3 regions of the Pseudarthrobacter defluvii genome follow, and region 3 is predicted to be linked to each of the others. Evidence: riboswitches for the same ligand, from Rfam matches in the RefSeq annotation. Region 3 holds a riboswitch; each other region holds the start of a gene.

Region 1 (6,495 bases), 330 kb from region 3:
CGGTAATTAACTTCACCGCTTCGGTCACCATCAGCGACCCCACGGCGGCGCAAAGCATGCCGAACACGCCGCCCTCACCACAGGAGGGGACGGAACCTGCGGGCGGGGCCTCCGGGTAGAGGTCGCGGTAGGTGGGGCCGTGTTTCTCCCAGAACACGCTGACCTGGCCGTCGAAACGGAAGATGGAACCCCACACGTAGGGCTTGCCCAGGATGGCCGCGGCGTCATTGACCAGGTAGCGCGTGGCGAAGTTGTCGGCACCGTCCAGGATGAGGTCGTATCCGCTGAACAGCTCAAGAGCGTTGGACGAGTCCAGGCGCACGTTGTGCAGCCGGACGTCCACCAGCGGATTCAGTTCGGCGATGGCGTCGCGTGCCGACTCGATTTTGGGCCGTCCCACGTCGCCCACCCCGTGGATGACCTGTCGCTGCAGGTTGCTCAGGTCCACCACGTCGTCGTCGATGATTCCTATGGTGCCGACACCCGCCGCGGCCAGGTACAGCAGCGCCGGCGCGCCCAGGCCGCCGGCGCCGATCACCAGGACCTTGGCGTTCTTAAGCCGCCGCTGCCCCAGGGCTCCGATCTCGGGAATGATCAGGTGCCGGGAGTACCGTTCCACCTCGTCTGGGCTCAGGTCCGCAGCCGGTTCCACCAGCGGATCCAGGGAAAGGGTTGAAACATTTGCGGTGAAAGACGAAGCCATACTTCAATGTATGCCCCGGGATACCGCCGGGTCATATTACCCCGCAGTAAAGTGAAGGGTAACTGCAATGGAAAGAAGGACAACTGTGGTCCCTGAAGCACGGGCCGACCGCCCGCCCGCCGCCGAACCGCAAACTCCCTCCCGCCCCGCAGGCCAACGGTCCGCCCGGCTGCCCCGGGATGAGCGCCGCGCCCAACTCCTTGCTGCGGCCCAGGAAGTGTTCGTTGCCAACGGCTACCACGGTGCTGCCATGGACGAGATCGCTGAGACCGCCCATGTGAGCAAACCGGTGCTGTACCAGCACTTTCCTTCCAAACGCGACCTGTACCTCGCCCTGCTGGAAAGCCACCTGGCGTCCCTGACCGAACTGATGCTCGGTGCCCTGAACTCCACCACGGACAACGACGAACGCGTGCAAGCCGTTATGCGGGCGTACTTCCACTTCATTGCCAGCGACGACCAGGCCCACCGGCTGGTCTTCGAATCCGACCTGATCAACGACCCCGACGTCAGCTCCCGGCTGGAAACCTTCAACCGGACCTTCGCCGATGCCATTGCACGGGTCATCGCGGAGGACACCAAGCTCCCCCATCTCGAGGCGGAACTGCTGGGCCGCGGCCTGGCGGGGATGGCGCAGGTCAGTGCCCGGTACTGGCTGGAAACCGACGGCAACCTGGACCTCGATGTGGCGAGCGACCTCATCTACCGTTTAGCTTGGCGCGGAATCTCTCGCTTCCCCAAAGAGTCCTAGACTACAAATAAGACAACACCTCGTAGAGAAGTACGAGCACTTCACAGGCTGGGAGGCCCCCTTGGAAATTAAGATCGGCGTTCAGAACGTTGGCCGCGAAATCGTACTGGAATCGACCCAGGATGCCGAGACGGTGGCCAAGGTTGTCGGCGAGGCCATCAGCGAAGGCAATGAGCTGCGCCTCAAGGATGACAAGGGACGCCTGATCATCGTTCCGGGCAACGCCCTGGCGTACGTTGAAATCGGCGCTGAAGAGGTCCGCCGCGTGGGCTTCGGCCAGTTCTAACCCGCGCCGAAGAGGGAGACCCATGCTTTCGTTGACCATCGTGGTGCTGGCAACCGCCGCGGGCGGCTTCATCGTCTGGGCCAATGACAAGCGCCATGCCACCTACGGCGCGGCGCTGCCGGCTGGAATTGCGGTGGGTGTTGCTGCGCTGGCGTGGATCATCCTCATGACGGCCGGCTTCGGCTACCTGCCCGGCCTGACCTGGCTCCCCTGGGTCCTGCCCATGGTCCTGGGCATCGCGGCCGCAACCGGGGCCGTGGTCTACCTGGGCCGTTCGCGTACCCGCCACGACATGGAGCGGCTGACGGCCATCCTGCGCCGCTGATGCGTCTTTAAATGGCTGTGGCCACTACCCCCAGGGGTAGTGGCCACAGCCATTTAAGGATTGATCAGATTAGGCGGCGGTCAGAGGAACTCCGCCCGGCCCTCCATAGCCGACGACGCAAGGGCGTGCTCCCGGCGGGGAATCCGGCCCGCTGCCCTGGCCATCCTGCCCGCGATCACAGCGTGCTTGAATGCCTCGCCCATGAGGGCCGGGTTCTGCGCGCGCGTCACGGCCGTGGCCAGCAGTACGGCGTCACAGCCCAGCTCCATGGCAAGGGCGGCGTCGGACGCCGTACCGATACCGGCGTCCAGGACCACCGGAACCGATGCGCGCGAAACGATGAGCTCGATGTTGTGCGGGTTCAGGATCCCCAGGCCGGTCCCGATCGGGGCGCCCAGGGGCATCACGGCGGTGGCGCCGAGGTTTTCGAGCCGCAGGGCAAGCACGGGGTCGTCGTTGGTGTAGGCGAAGACCTTGAAGCCGCGGTTGACCAGTTGCTCCGTGGCCTCCACGAGCTCCACGGCGTCGGGCAGGAGGGTCTGTTCGTCGGCGATGACCTCCAGTTTCACCCAGTCGGTTTCCAGGGCTTCGCGGGCCAGTTCCGCCGTGAGGACCGCGTCCCTGGCGGTGAAGCAACCGGCGGTGTTGGGCAGCACCCGGATCCCGTGGTCCACCAGCAGCTGGAACAGCGAGCCGGTTTCGGCGGTTGAGTAACGACGCATGGCCACGGTGGTCAGGGCAGTGCCGGAGGCCAGGAGCGCTGCGCCCAGGCCGTCCGGGCTGGGCGCCCCGCCGGTGCCCATGATGAGGCGGGAGCCGAGGGCGACGCCGTCAATCACCAGGGCGTCGGCGGCACCTGTGTTCCCGGCGGGGTTGATGGTGCTGGTTTCGGTCATGGCGTCAGCCTCCCTGTACTGCTGTAACGAGTTCGATGTCGTCGCCCTCGGCGAGCACCGTGGCGAACCATTGGCTGCGCGGCACCACCTGGGCGTTATGGGCGACGGCGACGCCCAGTTTCCCACCGTCCGTCGCCTGCCCGTTGTCAGCCAGCGGGCGTCCGGTGACCTGGCTGACGAGCGTGGTGATGGAGGCGCCGTTCGCCACCGTGTGCGGGTTGCCGTTGAGGGTGATGTTCACGCTGTCTCCTTGATATCGGTGTCTTTTGCCGCCGGTGCCGGCCTGGAGAACCGGTCGGGGCTGAAGGGTGCCCAGCGGGGGTCGGCTTTTCCGTCCAGCAGTTCCGCGCAAATTGCTGCTGCCGCAGGTGTGAGGAGGACGCCGTGACGGAAGAACCCGGTGGCGATGATGAGCCCCGGGACGTGACCGGAATCCGCTCCGGATCCTTCGCTTCCTAAGGCCAGGTCCACCGGCACCCGCCCCAGCAGCGGTGCATTGTCCGGGGTTCCGGGGCGGGCACGGGCGGTGCACTCCAGCAATTCGAGTTCGGCGACGGCGGGCACCAGGGCCTGGGCATCGCGCAGTAGCTGGTAGACGCCGCCGGCGCTGACGGCATCGGACAGGGCGTCCTCGCGCTGGGTGGCTCCAATCACCACGGTCCCGTCCTGCCGCGGGACGATGTAGACCGGGACTCCGTGGACCAGGCCCCGCACCGTTGCTGTCACCAGGGGCTGGAGGTGCCGGGGAACCGCAAGGCGGAGGATGTCCCCGTGGACGGGCCGCAGCGGCAGTTCGAGGCCACGGGGCAGGTCCGCGAGCGCGCCTGACTGCAGGCCGTTGGCCACCACGGTTTCTGTTGCCAGGACGGCACCGCCACCGGCGAGCCGGACGCCGGCGACCGTTCCGCCTTCCCACATCAGCCCGGCTGCCCGTTTCGGCACGGCATACCCGTCCACCGCACCGGCCACGACCAGGCCAGGCAACTCCTGGGCGGCGCGGGCCAGGGCCTGCCGCAGGGCCGCCACCAACCGGCGGGGATCCACCTGGTGGTCCGCCGGGGTGTCGAGGGCACAGGCGATGGCAGGGCTGAGGAGGGGTTCGCGTTTGCGGGCCTCCCGCACGGTCAGGGGTTCCACGGCCAGGCCGCTCGCCTGCTGAACTGTGCGCAGGTCCATCAGCGCGCGGCGGTCGGCGGCGTCGGCACCCACGGCGAGTGTCGGCGTCGTGAGGTATCCGGAATCCGCCCCCGATGCATCGGTGACACCGGCAGCGAACGCCGGCCACCGTGACGATGCGTCCAGCATGAGTTCCAGGAGGTCCTCCTCCTGGTAGTGCAGTTCGCTCACCGGGGCCAACATGCCGGCCGCGGCCCAGCTGGCGCCGGCGCCCGGCGCATCGTCGATGAGGACGACGGAGCGTCCGGAACGCTGCAATTCCCAGGCGATGCCATGTCCCACCACTCCCCCGCCAATGACGGCGACGTCGGCACGAAGGGTGGAGGGGATGGACGCGTCAACGGATGCGGGCTGAGCGGTGCCGGGGGTATGCATCTGGGTTCCTTCCCTACGCCGGCATTAACCGGATCAGGTCAAGCGGTCGGCTCTGACGCCCTCTCAGCCCGGCGCTTTGTGACAGCTGCCGCGGGCTCCCGCAGTACCTCCCCAGTTTAGAGGAACTAGGCTTGCAGGCATGAATGCGACCACCTCATCCTTTCCCGCAGGTTCCCATGCTCCGGCCGGCGGAGTTGCCAGTGCCGAGGTTGTCAATGCCCGCGACAGCGAGGCCCTCAAGGCGCGCCTGTACCTCTGCACCGATGCGCGGCGGGACCGCGGCGACTTTGCGGAGTTCGTGGACGCGGCGTTTGCCGGCGGCGTGGACATCATCCAGCTGCGTGACAAGACCATCGAAGCCGCCGAGGAACTGGACCTCTTGGCGGTGCTGAAGGAAGTGGCGGTCCGGCACGGCAAGCTGTGGGCGGTCAATGACCGCGCCGACATCGCCGTGCTTTCCGGGGCCCCCGTGTTCCACATTGGCCAGAAGGACCTGCCGCTGGCGGCAGCACGCACTCTGGTCAACGGCAACGCCGCCATCGGACTTTCCAGCCACACCACCGAACAGGTGGATGCCGCCCTGGCCGCAACCGCCGGCCCCTCCGGGCTGGACTACTTCTGCGTGGGTCCGGTCTGGGCCACCCCCACCAAACCCGGCAGGGCCGCCGTCGGTCCCGAACTGGTGAAGTACGCAGCCGGGGCGTCCCGGCAGGCTGCCGATCCCGTGCCCTGGTTTGCCATTGGCGGCATCGACCACGGCAACGTCCACCAGGTGGCGGAGGCGGGTGCGCGCAGGATCGTGGTGGTCCGCGCCATCACCGAAGCCCCTGATCCCGCCGCAGCTGCTGCCTCCCTCCTCGACGCGCTGGACGCCGCCGGCTCCTGAGCCTGCTTAATCGCGGAACTTGGGGCTACGCTGAATTTTGTGTCACATCATCGGCTGGCTCCCAACGTTCACGACCACAAGAATGCCTTGGAAGAGGCGCTGGGCCTGCTGCGGACGGAACTTGAACTTCCCGGCCCCTATCCCGCCGAAGCCGTGGAAGACGCCCTGGCCGCCGTGGCGGCGCTGCAACTGCCGTCCTACGACCTGACCGCCGTCGAGTTTGTCACTATCGACCCGGCGTCCTCCACGGACCTGGACCAGGCGGTGTTCATCGAATTGGACGGGGACGGCTACCGCGTGATGTACGCGATCGCCGATGTTCCGGCCTTCGTTGCGCCGGGAGGTCCCCTGGACGCCGAGACGCGGCGGCGCGGACAGACGTTCTACGCACCGGACGGCCGGATCCCGCTGCACCCGGAAGTCATCAGCGAAGGGGCCGGGAGCCTGCTGCCCGGCCAGGAGTGTTCTGCCTTCGTATGGGATTTCACTCTCGACGGCGAAGCAACCGTCCTGACAGTGGGCGTCCGCCGGGCGCGGGTCCGCAGCCGTGACAAGCTCAGCTACAAGGGCGCCCAGGCAGACCTCGACGCCGGGACGGCCTCCCCCGTGCTCCATCTGCTCCGCGAGGTGGGCCTGAAGCGGGTGGCACTGGAGCGGGCGCGTGAAGGCGCCAGCCTCAACATGCCCGAACAGGAGATCGTCCAACTGCCCGACGGCGGCTACCGGATTGACGCCGTTCCGCAGCTTCCCGTGGAGGACTGGAACGCGCAGATTTCGTTGATGACCGGGATGGCGGCGGCGGAGCTCATGCTGGAGGGCAAGGTGGGCATCCTGCGAACTATGCCGGCCCCGGATGAACGGTCCCTGAGGCATTTCCGGCTGCAGACCGAGGTGCTGGGCAGGCCGTGGGACGGCGAAGTCAGCTACGGCGAATACCTGCGGTCACTGGATCCCACCGACCCGAGGCAGCTGGCCATCATGCATTCGGCAGGCATGCTGTTCCGCGGAGCCTCCTACACCGCCTTTGACGGAACCGTCCCCGAGGATGGGATCCAGTCCGCCATCGGCGCGGCGTATGCCCACACCACCGCGCCGCT
Region 2 (6,495 bases), 1.4 Mb from region 3:
CTGCCCGGAAGGACAGCCCCGACGACGGCCGGCAACGCTAAGGAAGAGCTAGACGATGTCCTGGGTCTTGGCGAACCGGGCAATGGCGCGCTGGGTGCCGCGGTTTGCCAGGACCTGGATGATGGCGCTGACCGATGCCGAGATCAGTGCAAAGGTCAACGCCGAACGTAGGCTGGTGGGGACATCCTCGTGCTTGCCGGTGGGCGGCTTCTGTCCGGTGGTCTTTTCCCAGATGGTGTTGACCAGCTTGGTGCCGGCCAGGCCTGCGCCGAGGCTCACCCCGGTCCCGAGCAGCTTGATGAGAAGGTTCATTCCTAATACTCCTTGCGGACGGAAAACGGACTGCCTCCAGCCTAGCCGTACACCCGTCGCGGTCCCGGCAAGAGTCGGGGCAAGGGCGTGGCCGGCCGGCGGGGCTTGTTGAACTGGCTAGCCCGCCGGCTGGCTAGGTGGCCTGGGGCTCGGTGCGGAACTTGATCATCTTGTGCGTGCCGTCGCAGTAGGGCTTGATGGCGGACGCCCCGCACCGGCACAAGGCCACCGTTTTCCGCTCCCGGGGCACGGCACCGCCGGATGGGGTGACGATCTCAAATTCGCCCCGGACAATGAGTGGCCCGTCCGGGCAAACCACGATCGAGCTCGCGGCAGGTTCCTGCTCCTCGTGTACCTGGTCCATGTCGGCTCCTGTTCCCTGCTGTTCCAGGCTCATGCCTGCACCGCATCCATCGTTGTTGTTTCTGGCCGGCCCGGGACGCCCTGGCCCTGCCGCGGCGGCGCCTGTCACGCTGCCGCCGGCACGGCCGCCCGGAGTGAAGTCTGCCCGGCTTCCCAGGACGACATCAGGTGGGCGGAAAGGCGGCTGTCGATGGCCATGACGGCCGTGGCCCCGAACAGGACGTCGGCCAGCAGTTGGGGTTCAGCTTCCACCAGGCCGCCGGCGAGGTCGCGTCCGGCGATCTGTTCGTGGACGGCGTCGGCCTCCACGTGCTCGTCAAAGTAGTGCGTGATTTCCGGGCCGAAGCCGTGCCGGCGGAATCCGTTGCCGTAGAAGCGGTTGGGCTGGGAGGACGTCATTTCGTAGATTGCCAGGTGCCCGGTGATGGCACCGCGGAGCCGCCGGTTCAGGCCGCAGAGCGACATGAGGTTGACCGAAGCCAGGGAGACCGCCGGTACGGCGTCCACGTAGGCGCCGTAGCTGTCGTCCAGGCCCAGGCCGCGCATGGTCCGGGCAAACAGCGCGCTGTGCATCCGCTCAGGCCGGCCGCCGCCGTATTCGTCCGCCTGGATTTCCACCAGGGCCGCCTTCGGCCGGCCGCTGAGCCGCGGAATGGCCCATGTGTGCGGATCGGCTTCCTTCAGTTGGTACATGGACTTGTGGACCAGGAACTCTTTGAGCTGGTCCAGTGTGGCTTTCCTGGCCACGTAGCGGGACACGCTGGGACCGGTATCCGTGGCGGCCAGGCCAAAGAGGACGTCGGCAACCGCGTCGCTGGTCATGGCAACCCCGCCGGGCAGTTCGAAGTTCCCGGCGGTTTGGTACGCGGCAGCGCGCAGTGCCGCTTCGAAGGGTTCCTCGATCAACCGCCGGACGCTGATCAGCGCCGGCTCCCATTCCCAGAGGTCTGAAACGCCGTCCAGGCCGGAGTAATGGAGTTCGTAAAGGCAGAAAAGCGAAAGTTGGATGTCCTCGTCGGAGATGATGTCGCCGGACCCGGCCAGCTGCCGCACCACCAGGGAGTACAGCCCGTCCAGGCCCGGCCCGGCGGTGTCCGGAGCCTGCGCCAGGACCTGGAACAGTGCGCTGCTGACGGGTCCTCTGGGTTCCGGGATTCTCATGGTGCTCCTTGGTCTGCCGCACTGCTGACGGGAACGAACGGGGGGCCGCCCATGGTGAGTCCCATGCCCGTCCTCCTCGAAACCCGGGAGACAACATAGTAAGCATGATTACTAATAAAAGCTAAGCGCACTGACCTCCAGGCGTCACGCCATCACAAAGCGGCCGGTCACATCCGGTCCGCTTGGCGCCCGCAGCCCTCAATCCTGCGCCGGCCGGTGTAAACTGGAGCACGCCCGGAAGGGCAATCACAAGCCTTACCCAAACCAAAAAGCAACACTAAAAACGACAGGGGAGCGCCGCCGTCGGGCATCCTGGCACAAGCCGGGCACCGCAGGTGGGCGCTGAGAGTGCGGACAGCCGCAGACCCTCGAACCTGATCCGGTTAGTACCGGCGCAAGGGAGTCGAGTTCTCAAAGTGTCGCGGCTGCACGGCAACGGGCCGTCAGCCGGGTCCACTTTCCCCTCCTGTTTCCCAGGAGGATCACATGAGCACTGCAGCAATCAAGAAGACCACCAGCAGGTCCTGGCGCGTCGTGGACATCGTGGTGGCTGCGCTGGTGGCCATCGCCGGCGGCGTCATCTTCTGGGCGTGGGACCAGGGCGCGGCAGCGCTGTCGGCCCCCATGAACGCCGCCTACCCACCCCTCACCGGGCTGCTGGCCGGCGGATGGATGATCCCGGGCGTGCTGGGCATGCTCATCATCCGCAAGCCCGGCGCCGCCCTGTTCTGCGAAACCGTGGCCGCCACCGGGGAACTGCTCATGGGCTCCCAGTACGGCGCCTCGGTCCTCTTCTCGGGCTTCATCCAGGGCCTCGGCGCGGAAATCATCTTCGCAATCTTCGTGTACCGCAAGTTCAACCTGCCCGTATCGCTGCTCGCCGGCGCCGCGGCCGGATTCTTCTGCGGCCTGAATGACTCCTTTGCGCCGTGGGGCTGGAACATCGCCTACTCGGGCGCGGACAAGTTCGCCTACATCGTCCTCACCACCATTTCCGGGGCAGTCCTGGCAGGTGCCCTGGCCTGGCTCGCCACCCGCGGCCTGGCCCGCACCGGCGTCCTGAGCTCCTTCGCCTCCCGCAAGGCTGCCACGGAGCCAGTCTTCTCCTGATGGCACCCTCCCAGGGCGCCGGCGGCCCCGTCCGCCCAGCCGCCGTCACCGCCCGCGGCTGGGGCTGGCGGCACGCCGGCAGGGCCAAGCCCGCCGTCCATGCCCTTGACCTGGACATCCGCCCCGGCGAGCGGGTGCTGCTGCTTGGCCCCTCGGGCGCCGGAAAGTCGACGCTCCTCCATGCCCTCGCCGGCGTGCTGGGAGACATCAACGACGACGGCGAGGCAGGCGACGCCGACGAGTCGGGTTCGCTGCTGGTTGACGGTGCCGTGCCCCGCTCCCAGCGTGGCCGCGCCGGCCTGATGCAGCAGGACCCGGAGACGCAGGTGGTCCTTTCGCGCGTGGGGGACGACGTCGCCTTCGGCGCCGAGAACCTTGCCGTGCCGCGGGATGCCATCTGGGCGCGCGTGCACGAGGCGCTTGCCGACGTCGGACTGTCCCACCTCCCGCTGGACCACCCGACGTCGGCCCTGTCCGGCGGGCAAAAGCAGCGCCTGGCGCTGGCGGGGATCCTGGCCATGCGGCCGGGGCTGATCCTGCTGGACGAGCCCACCGCCAACCTGGACCCGGACGGGGTGCTGGAAGTCCGCGACGCCGTGGCGCGCTGCCTGGACAAGACGGGGGCCACGCTGGTGGTGGTGGAGCACCGCGTGTCCGTGTGGAAGGACTTGGTGGACCGGATCGTGGTCCTGCAGCCGGGCTCGTCCAGCGAGCCCGCCGTGCTCCTGGACGGGCCGCCGGACCGGGTACTCAGCGAGGCACGGACCATGCTCGCCACCGCAGGGGTATGGGTCCCCGGGTACGTCCCGGCCACCCGGGCCCGGGCTGCGGTGCCGGCGCCGGGAACGGGCAACCTCCTGCTGGCCGCCGAACAGCTGGGCGTCTCCCGCGAACGTTCCCGCCGCCATGGCTTCCGCAAAATCCCGCCCGTCCCCGTCCAGGAAGGTGTAGCCGCCCAGGTCCGCGCCGGGCAGGCGCTGGCCATCACCGGTCCCAACGGCGCCGGCAAGTCCACGTTCGCGCTGACCCTCGCCGGCCTCCTGGAGCCGGTGTCCGGAAAGGTGTCCGCCACCCTGGACCTGAGCCGCGGTGCGGGCATCGACCCGGTCCGGTGGAAGGCCGAGCAGTTGATTTCGCGCGTGGGGACGGTGTTCCAGGAGCCTGAGCACCAGTTCGTGACCGGCAAGGTGCTGGATGAGCTGCGCTTTGGTCCCCGGCACCTGGGCCACGGGGAGGGCCGGGTTGACGAGCTGCTGGAGAGGCTGCGGCTCACCCAACTGGTGGACGCCAACCCTTACACGCTCTCCGGGGGTGAAAAGCGGCGGCTGTCCGTGGCCACCGTCCTTGCCGCCAGCCCCCAGGTCCTTGTCCTTGACGAGCCCACCTTCGGGCAGGATGCCAACACCTGGGCCGAGCTGGCCTCGTTCCTGTCCGAGCTGCTTGACGCCGGAACGGCGGTGGTTTCCGTGACCCACGACGCCGAATTCACGGAGGCGCTGGGCGGCGAGGAGCTGCGCATGGCCGCTGCGGAAGCGGTGGCGCCATGAGGCAGCAACTCACCCTCAGCGGCAACCGCGCGCTCCTGACCCGCGCCAATCCACTCAGCAAATTCGCGGCGGTCCTGCTCATCACGGCCGTCCTTGCCCTGTCCATCGACTGGGTTTCGGCCTCCGTGGCACTGGTCTTTGAGCTGCTGCTGTTTCCCCTGGCCGGGCTCACCCTGTCCCTGCTGTGGCAGCGGGGGTGGCCGCTGATCCTTGCGGCGGCGATTGGCGGGTGGAGCACGTCCATCCTGGCGCCGGACAGCGGCAGGATCCTGCTCGACGCCGGCATCTGGACCATGAGTGAAGGTTCCCTCCAGCTGGGGATCGGCTTTTTGCTGCGCGGCTTTGCCATCGCCCTTCCGGCGGTACTCCTGATGAGCTGCACCGATCCCACGGACCTCGCCGATGCGCTGGCGCAGAAAGCACGCCTGCCGCACAGGTTCGTCCTGGGAACACTGGCCGCGATGCGCCTGGTGGGACTCATGGCCGAGGAATGGCAGACAATCGGCATGGCACGGCGTGCCCGCGGCGTGGGTTCCCGCGGCAGTTTGGCCCAGCGGGTGAAGGCCACGCTGGGGCAAAGCTTCGGGCTCCTGGTGCAGGCCATCCGGCGCGCGTCGAGGCTGGCCGTCACCATGGAAGCGCGGGGCTTTGGCGGTGCCACGCGGACCTGGGCGCGGGAATCAACCTTCAGCCTGCTGGATCTCGGAGTGGTGGCCGGCGGCATCGTGGTGGCCGGGCTGGCTCTTTTCGCGGCTGTCACCGCCGGTACGTGGAATATGGTGTGGCTGGGTAGCTGAGCGTCCGGCCCAGGAACTACGTATGCTTCCCTATCGCACCCGATGGGTACAGCCGTCCCGTAGCCCCCATAAGCGCCGTTGGGTAGTCTCACGGGAGGCCCGATAACTCATTTATGATATATTCGCGGTATGACCCAGGAAACCGCTGAACACGTTGCCGCCATGCTGAGGGACGCCCGGAGCGAGAAAGGGTGGACCCAGGGCCAGTTGGCCGCCGAACTCGGCACCAGCCAGAGCGCTGTGGCCCGGATGGAACAGGGCAAGCAAAACCTGAGCCTGAAAATGATCCAGCGGCTGGAAAACATCTTCGACCGCAGCATCGTCAACGTGGGCAAGCCGCAGATGACCCACCTCCGGGTGGAGGGTGGCCGCACCCTGTCCGGGGCCGTGGACGTGAACAGCAGCAAGAACGCCGGCGTCGCCCTGCTCTGCGCCAGCCTCATCAACCGCGGCACCACAGTGCTCCGCCGGCTGGCCCGCATCGAGGAAGTCAACCGTATTGTCGAGGTGCTGACCAGCATCGGCGTGGAATGCACCTGGCTCAACGACACGGACCTGCGCCTGCGCCGTCCCGCCGTCCTGGACCTGGAAGCGATGGACGTGGACGCGGCACGCAGGACCCGCAGCGTCATCATGCTGCTCGGCCCCATGCTGGACGAGTCCCGGGAGTACCGGCTGCCCTACGCCGGCGGCTGCGACCTGGGCACCCGCACGGTGGAGCCCCACATGCAGGCCCTGCGCGAGTTCGGCCTGTCCGTGGAGGCCACTGCAGGTTTCTACACCGTGCAGGCACCCCCTGCCGACACCCGGGACCGTTCCTTCGTCCTCACCGAGCGGGGCGACACCGTCACCGAGAACGCGATCATGGCCGCGGCGCATCGGCCGGGAACAACCGTGATCCGCAACGCCAGCCCCAACTACATGGTCCAGGACCTCTGCTTCTACCTGCAGATGCTCGGCGTCACCATCGAGGGGGTGGGCACCACCACCCTGAAGATCACCGGCCGGCCCGAAATCGACGCCGAGATTGAATACTTCCCCTCCGAGGACCCCATCGAAGCCATGAGCCTGATCACGGCCGGCATCGTCACCAACTCCGAGGTCACGGTGCGGCGCGTTCCCATCGAGTTCATGGAAATCGAATTGGCCACCCTGGGCCAAATGGGGCAGAAGCTTGAGGTTTCGGGCGAATACATGGCCCGCAA
Region 3 (6,495 bases):
GGTGCCGCGCTGTCAGTCGCGTCGGTCACCGGCAAGCCGGTCATGTTCGCCTCCACCGGCGAAGGCCTGGACGACTTCGAGCTCTTCCACCCGGACCGGATGGCCTCGCGCATCCTGGACATGGGCGACATCCTCACGCTCATCGAACAGGCTGAAAAGGCCTGGGACAAGGATGAAGCCGCCCGGATGGCGAAGAAGTTCGCCGACCAGGAAGACTTCACCCTTGAGGACTTCCTGGCCCAGATGCAGCAGATCCGCAACATGGGCTCCATGAAGAAGATGCTCATGATGATGCCGGGCGCGCAGAACATCCGGCAGCAGCTGGAGCAGTTCGACGAGCGGGAGATCGACCGTGTCGAGGCGATTGTCCGGTCCATGACCCCGCACGAGCGGCTTGCCCCGAAGATCATCAACGGCTCGCGCCGCGCCCGCATCGCCCGTGGTTCGGGCGTCCACGTGTCCGAGGTCAACGGCCTGCTGGAGCGCTTTGCACAGGCCCAGAAGATGATGAAGAAGATGGCCCAGGGCGGCATGCCGGGAATGCCCGGGATGCCCGGCATGCCAGGAGCCGGCGGCGGTGCGCGGAAGAACGCCAAGAATGCGCCCAAGAAGAAGGCAAAGTCCGGCAACCCGGCCAAGGCGGCGCAGGAGCGCAAGGAAGCCGAAGCCCGCCGCGCCAATGCTGCCAAGGCACTGCCCACCGGGGCCGCCTTCGGCCAGCAAAGTGGCGAGTTCGATCCCTCCCAGCTGAACCTCCCCAAGGGCTTCGACAAGTTCCTGGGAAAGTAGCAGTTTCACGCAATCAGGAAGCGCCAGGGGCCGTCTTGACCGTTCAAGGCGACACCTGGCGCTTCTTCGTTGGGATGTCGGCACCGTGGAATAGGGTTGGGACATGTTCAAGCAGAGGGTAGTGTTCGTGCACGGCGCCGGAGCCTTTGGCGCCGCTGCATGGCCCCGCCAGCACGGCATGGCATTGGCCTACGACGCCCTGTTCCTCCGCCGGCATGGCTATGACGCCGTCGCGGAGCCCTTGGAGTCCTCCTTTGCGGAAGATGCCGCCATCATCCTGCGGTCGCTGGCCGACGATGGGCGCGGCGCCGCCGGCGGTCACGTGGTGGCCCACTCCCAAGGGGCCATCGCCGCCATGATCGCCGCTGTCGAACGCCCGGACCTGGTCTTTTCCTTGACCCTGGTGGAACCGGCGTGCCTCTCGCTGACCGCGGAACTGCCGGCCACAGCCGCCCACATCAGCCTGATGCAGCCCCTCTTCGACGTGCGCCACCAGCTCAGCGACGAAGACTTCCAGCGCGAATTCGTGCGGCGGGTCTACGCCACGGACCTCCAGCAGCCCGCCACGACGGAGGAGAAGCGGTCTGCCCGCAGGCTCCGGCTTCAGGCACCGTCGTGGGAAGCACCGCTCCACATCGTTCCCGGCGTACCCACGCTGGTGTTGACCGGGGGATGGGAACCGCTGTACGAGGAAATCGCCGGCTACCTGCGTGAGACCGGTGCCCTGCACCACGTTGCCGCGGGAGGGCACCGGCCCCAGGACTCGCCGGACGGCGACCGGGCCATCCGGCAGTTCATCGCCGGGGTCAGCCGAAGCCAGCCGGCCCGGGCGTCCTAGCTTTCCGCGGGAACCCGAGGCTCCGGCAGGTACACCTTGCCGCCCGCAGCCAGGAACTCCTCGCTCTTCTCCCGCATCCCCGACGCCACACCGGCGAGCGCCGCCTGGGCCTCCGCTGAGCCGAATTCGTCCCGGATGTCCTGGCTGATCCGCATGGAACAGAACTTCGGCCCGCACATGGAACAGAAATGTGCCGTCTTGGCAGGCTCCGCCGGCAGGGTCTCGTCGTGGAAGGCCTCGGCAGTGACGGGATCCAGGGACAGCGCGAACTGGTCGCGCCAGCGGAACTCGAAGCGGGCCTTGGACAGTGCGTCGTCCCGTTCGTGCGCCCCCGGATGGCCCTTGGCGAGGTCTGCCGCGTGAGCGGCGATCTTGTAGGTGATCACGCCGGTCTTCACGTCGTCCTTGTTGGGCAGGCCCAGGTGTTCCTTCGGGGTGACGTAGCAGAGCATTGCGGTCCCGTACCGGGCAATCTCGGTGGCACCGATGGCGGAGGTGATGTGGTCATAGCCGGGGGCAACGTCGGTCACCAGCGGCCCCAGTGTGTAGAACGGAGCGCCCTTGCACAGCTCCTGCTGCCGCTCCACGTTCTCGCGGACCAGGTGGAAGGGAACGTGGCCAGGTCCTTCCACCATCACCTGCACGTCGTACTCCCACGCCCGCTGCGTCAGCTCGGCGAGCGTGTCCAGCTCCGCGAACTGGGCGGCGTCGTTGGCGTCAGCCGTCGAACCGGGGCGGAGGCCGTCGCCCAGCGAGAAGGCGACGTCGTATTTGGCGAAGATTTCGCATAGCTCGTCGAAGTGCGTGTACAGGAAGTTCTCCCGGTGGTGGGCCAGGCACCAGCCGGCCATGATGGAGCCGCCGCGCGAGACGATGCCCGTCACCCGGTTGGCTGTCAGGGGAACGTAGCGCAGCAGCACGCCGGCGTGGATGGTCATGTAGTCCACACCCTGTTCGCACTGTTCGATCACGGTGTCCCGGAAGATTTCCCACGTCAGGGCGTTGGCCTCGCCGTTGACCTTTTCCAGCGCCTGGTAGATGGGCACGGTGCCGATGGGGACAGGGGAGTTGCGGATGATCCATTCCCTCGTGGTGTGGATGTCATCGCCGGTGGACAGATCCATCACAGTGTCGGCGCCCCACTGCGTGGCCCACTGCAGCTTGTCCACCTCCTCAGCGATCGAGCTGGTGACTGCCGAGTTGCCGATGTTGGCGTTGATCTTCACCAGGAACGCCTTGCCGATGATCATCGGCTCGGACTCCGGGTGGTTGATGTTGCTGGGGATAATCGCGCGGCCCGCCGCGAGCTCACTCCGCACCAGTTCCACATCGCAGTTTTCGCGCAGCGCCACGAAGCGCATCTCCTGGGTGATGATTCCCTGCCGGGCGTAGTGCATCTGCGTCACGGTGTGGCCGTCGACGGCGCGGCGGGGCACCGGCTGCCCACCCTGCCACTCCGCGGAGGCGGCACCGCGGCGGACAGCCGAGCGGCCGTCGTCGAGCAGGTTGCGCTGCCTGCCGGTGTACGGCTCGGTGTCCGCGCGTGCCGCGATCCACTCGGAGCGGAAGGGCTGAAGGCCGCGGACGGGGTCGCTGCCCGGTCCCGCCGTCCGGTAGGTCCGGAACGGTTTGTTGGGCCGGCCGTTGGGGGACGGCTCAAGGGAAATCTCCGTGACCGGCACCCGGATTCCGGCGCCGGCATCTTCAATGAAGGCCAACGAATGCGACTTCAGGGATTGGGTCACCTGGAGGGCTGACTGACCGTCCGCCGCTGCTTCGGCCTGGATTTGGGCAGGGTTCAACTGGGTATTTTGCGTACTCAAGGGAATACTCACTTCCTTCGCCGGCATTACCCGGACAGGTTCAACGGTCGCAGGCCGCGTCAGCCCGATCTCAGCCCCTGCAGGGGCACCCGTGTGGTCAGGAACGAAGCTACCACAGGCCGCTGGAACTGCCTTGTCACATTCCCGGGTGTAGCCTGTCCGGGCAGCGAAAGGAAGTCCTTATGCCAGAAGTCATTGAATTCCGCGGTCCGGTCCTTACCGGACCGGACAGCGTCCGGAACGGGCTTTGGTCCGTGGACGGGAGCCTCACCTTCACCCGGCCTGAGACGGAGCCGGGCAGGGTCCTTCATGGCTGGGTACTGCCGGGGTTCGTTGACGCGCACTGCCACATCGGGCTGGGCCCGGCCGGCCCCGTTGACGCCGCCACTGCTGAGGAGCAGGCGCTGGCCGACCTCAACGCCGGAACCCTGCTGGTCCGCGACGCCGGCTCGCCGGCCGATACCCGCTGGATGCAGGGCGGCCGGGACTTCCCCATACTGATCCGTGCCGGGCGCCACGTGGCGCGGACGCGCCGCTATTTGCGCGGCTTCGCTGAGGAGGTGGAGCCGGAGGGCCTCGTGGAGGCCGTCCGCAAGCAGGCGCGCGACGGCGACGGCTGGGTCAAGCTCGTAGGAGACTGGATTGACCGAAGCGCCGGCGACCTGGCGCCTTCCTTTCCCGCCGCCGTCGTACGGGATGCCGTCCAGGCAGCGCATGACGAAGGTGCGCGCGTGACAGCGCACTGTTTCGCCGAGGACACACTGGACCAGATGCTGGACGCGGACATCGACTGCATCGAGCACGCCACCGGGCTCCTGCCGCGGCACCTGCCCCGGTTTGCCGAACAGGGCGTGCCGATCGTGCCCACGCTGGTCAACATCGCCACCTTCCCGGACATCGCCGCACAGGCGGATGCAAAGTTCCCCCGGTACGCCGCCCACATGCGTGCCCTGTGGGAACGCCGGCTGGAACGCGTGGCGGAAGCCTACGCAGCTGGCGTGCGCATCTTCGCCGGCACCGACGCCGGCAGCGTGATCCGGCACGGCAGGATCGCGGACGAGATCCTGGCCCTGCACAGCGCCGGCCTGCCAATGGCAGCAGCACTGGATGCAGGTTGCTGGGCAGCCCGCGCGTGGCTGGGGTCAGACGGCCTGGCCGAAGGGGCGCGGGCCGATGTCGTGGTGTGCCGGGAAGACCCGCGGGCCGTACCGGAAACTATCAAGGGCCTGGAACACGTGGTGCTGGGAGGCCGCGTCGTCCGCTGACCGGAAGGGCCCGGGAACTTGGAATAAATTGAAGCTTCAAGTAATTTTAATATGTGACAGGCCGCCAACGGGACGGCCTCCAACACAAGGAGCCTTCAATGACCTCAGCAGCCACCAGCCGGGATCTGCTTCCTGCCGACCTCGCCATGGGCACTGTGATGCTCAAGGTGGGCGACATGAAGCTCATGACCGACTACTACCAGCGCGCATTGGGACTCGAGGTGGTGGCCGAACAGGACGGCGGGCTCTACCTTGGCCGCCTCGGCACTCCCTTGGTCCACCTGGCGCCGGCGCCCGGGCTGCACCTTCCCGGCAGGGGAGAGGCGGGCCTGTTCCACACGGCGCTGCTGTTCGAGGACCAGGCTTCCCTGGCCGCCACCGTCGCCACGGCCGCCCAGTATGAGCCGCGGTCCTTCACCGGCAGCGCCGACCATCTGGTGAGCGAGGCCTTCTACTTCACCGATCCCGAGGGCAACGGCATCGAGCTGTACTGGGACCGCCCGCGCAGCAACTGGTCCTGGAACGGGACGGACGTGGTCATGGACAGCCTTGCCCTGCCGCCGCAGCGGTACCTGGAGCAGTACCTCACAGAGCAGTCTTTGGAAGGCCAACGGCAGACGTCCGCGGGCGTTGGGCACGTGCACCTGCAGGTGGGCGACGTCCAGACTGCCCGGGACTTCTACGTAGGCACCCTCGGCTTCGAAAAGACGGCGGGCTGGCACGGGCAGGCGTTGTTCGTATCCGCCGGCCGCTACCACCACCACATGGCAATGAACGTCTGGAACAGCCGCGGTGCCGGGCCCCGCAAGGACACGCTGGGGCTCGGGGAAGTGCTGATCGAGGTTCCGTCAGGTGATGACGTCGGGGCGCTGGCCGACCGGCTCAAGGTTTCCGGAGTGGCCTCGCACCACACCGGTGCCGAGCTCCGCTTCGAGGACCCGTGGCGCAACAGGATCCGGGTCGCCGTCCGCTGAGCGGCGGCCTTGGCGGCCGTTTGCGCACAAGGGCGGCAGAAAAGGGCTCCGGCGTGCACCGGCAGCCGGGCAACTACTAGGCTGAACCCGTACGGCCGGGCTGCACCAGCGCCCGGCGCGCTGTTCCGCCAACGGAAGAAGGGCAACCGCCATGGGCTTCACCGAGATCTTTGTCGCCACCCATGACGCCGCGCTGAAACGCGCCGGCATCCTCGATGAAGGAAGCGGCTCCGCAGCGGCCCCCGGCCCTGCCGGCCAGGCAGTGCGGATCCAGGGAATCAGCGACTTCGAGGTCGAGCAGCTGGGTGACCTGGCGGGCACGGCCGTCCACGCAGGCGGGGCCGACTACGAGCTGACCATGGTGGATGTCTCCAGCGATTCGCTCCTCGCCGTTCCGGCGGCCATGGTCCGCGCCCTTGCGGACCTGCTCACGTACGAAACCGAAGGCGAAGGCAACGTCCTCGACGACGTGGCCGAACAGTGGGCCGGCCAGGAGGACATGCCGTTCGACGCCGGCCAGGCCCGGACCTATGTGCAGCAACTGGCACAGCTTGCCGCCGGCATCGACGATTCGGAGCGGACAGGCCTGTACGTCTGGTCCGCCTGAGCTGCCAAGTCGAAATAACGCCGTTCATCTGGCACAATAAACAGGTACTCGATCTGCGTGGCCCCTCTCTCCGCGTCCGGATCCTGTCCTTCGAACCCGCAAGTACGGCCCGCCCCACGGGTGCAGAAAGCCGGGTTCACCCCTTTTTCTGAAACAGGAGTGACCACAAAAGTGGCCGTAAAGATTCGCCTTAAGCGCT

Evidence for each region. Region 3 has a riboswitch for thiamine pyrophosphate ahead of thiC (phosphomethylpyrimidine synthase ThiC). Riboswitches for the same ligand answer to the same signal wherever they lie in the genome.
Region 1: another riboswitch for thiamine pyrophosphate. It lies ahead of thiO (glycine oxidase ThiO); the one in region 3 lies ahead of thiC (phosphomethylpyrimidine synthase ThiC).
Region 2: another riboswitch for thiamine pyrophosphate. It lies ahead of JCQ34_RS17885 (ECF transporter S component); the one in region 3 lies ahead of thiC (phosphomethylpyrimidine synthase ThiC).

What each region holds. Positions count from the first base shown of each region.
Region 1 is NZ_CP066362.1:2,748,863-2,755,357, forward strand. Features, by position in the region: gene moeB (molybdopterin-synthase adenylyltransferase MoeB) at 1-703, opposite strand, end outside; gene JCQ34_RS12645 (TetR/AcrR family transcriptional regulator) at 789-1,454, shown strand; gene JCQ34_RS12650 (DUF3107 domain-containing protein) at 1,516-1,740, shown strand; gene JCQ34_RS12655 (hypothetical protein) at 1,763-2,065, shown strand; gene JCQ34_RS12660 (thiazole synthase) at 2,146-2,961, opposite strand; gene thiS (sulfur carrier protein ThiS) at 2,966-3,202, opposite strand; gene thiO (glycine oxidase ThiO) at 3,199-4,512, opposite strand; TPP riboswitch at 4,506-4,624, opposite strand; gene thiE (thiamine phosphate synthase) at 4,652-5,398, shown strand; gene JCQ34_RS12680 (RNB domain-containing ribonuclease) at 5,438-6,495, shown strand, end outside.
Region 2 is NZ_CP066362.1:3,832,981-3,839,475, reverse strand. Features, by position in the region: gene mnhG (monovalent cation/H(+) antiporter subunit G) at 1-41, shown strand, start outside; gene JCQ34_RS17900 (DUF4235 domain-containing protein) at 49-312, opposite strand; gene JCQ34_RS17895 (CDGSH iron-sulfur domain-containing protein) at 446-709, opposite strand; gene JCQ34_RS17890 (iron-containing redox enzyme family protein) at 781-1,836, opposite strand; TPP riboswitch at 2,115-2,255, shown strand; gene JCQ34_RS17885 (ECF transporter S component) at 2,323-2,946, shown strand; gene JCQ34_RS17880 (ABC transporter ATP-binding protein) at 2,946-4,493, shown strand; gene JCQ34_RS17875 (energy-coupling factor transporter transmembrane component T family protein) at 4,490-5,290, shown strand; gene JCQ34_RS17870 (UDP-N-acetylglucosamine 1-carboxyvinyltransferase) at 5,420-6,495, shown strand, end outside.
Region 3 is NZ_CP066362.1:2,414,148-2,420,642, reverse strand. Features, by position in the region: gene ffh (signal recognition particle protein) at 1-789, shown strand, start outside; gene JCQ34_RS11215 (alpha/beta hydrolase) at 893-1,627, shown strand; gene thiC (phosphomethylpyrimidine synthase ThiC) at 1,624-3,450, opposite strand; TPP riboswitch at 3,446-3,553, opposite strand; gene JCQ34_RS11205 (amidohydrolase family protein) at 3,633-4,715, shown strand; gene JCQ34_RS11200 (VOC family protein) at 4,814-5,689, shown strand; gene JCQ34_RS11195 (hypothetical protein) at 5,841-6,296, shown strand; gene rpsP (30S ribosomal protein S16) at 6,468-6,495, shown strand, end outside.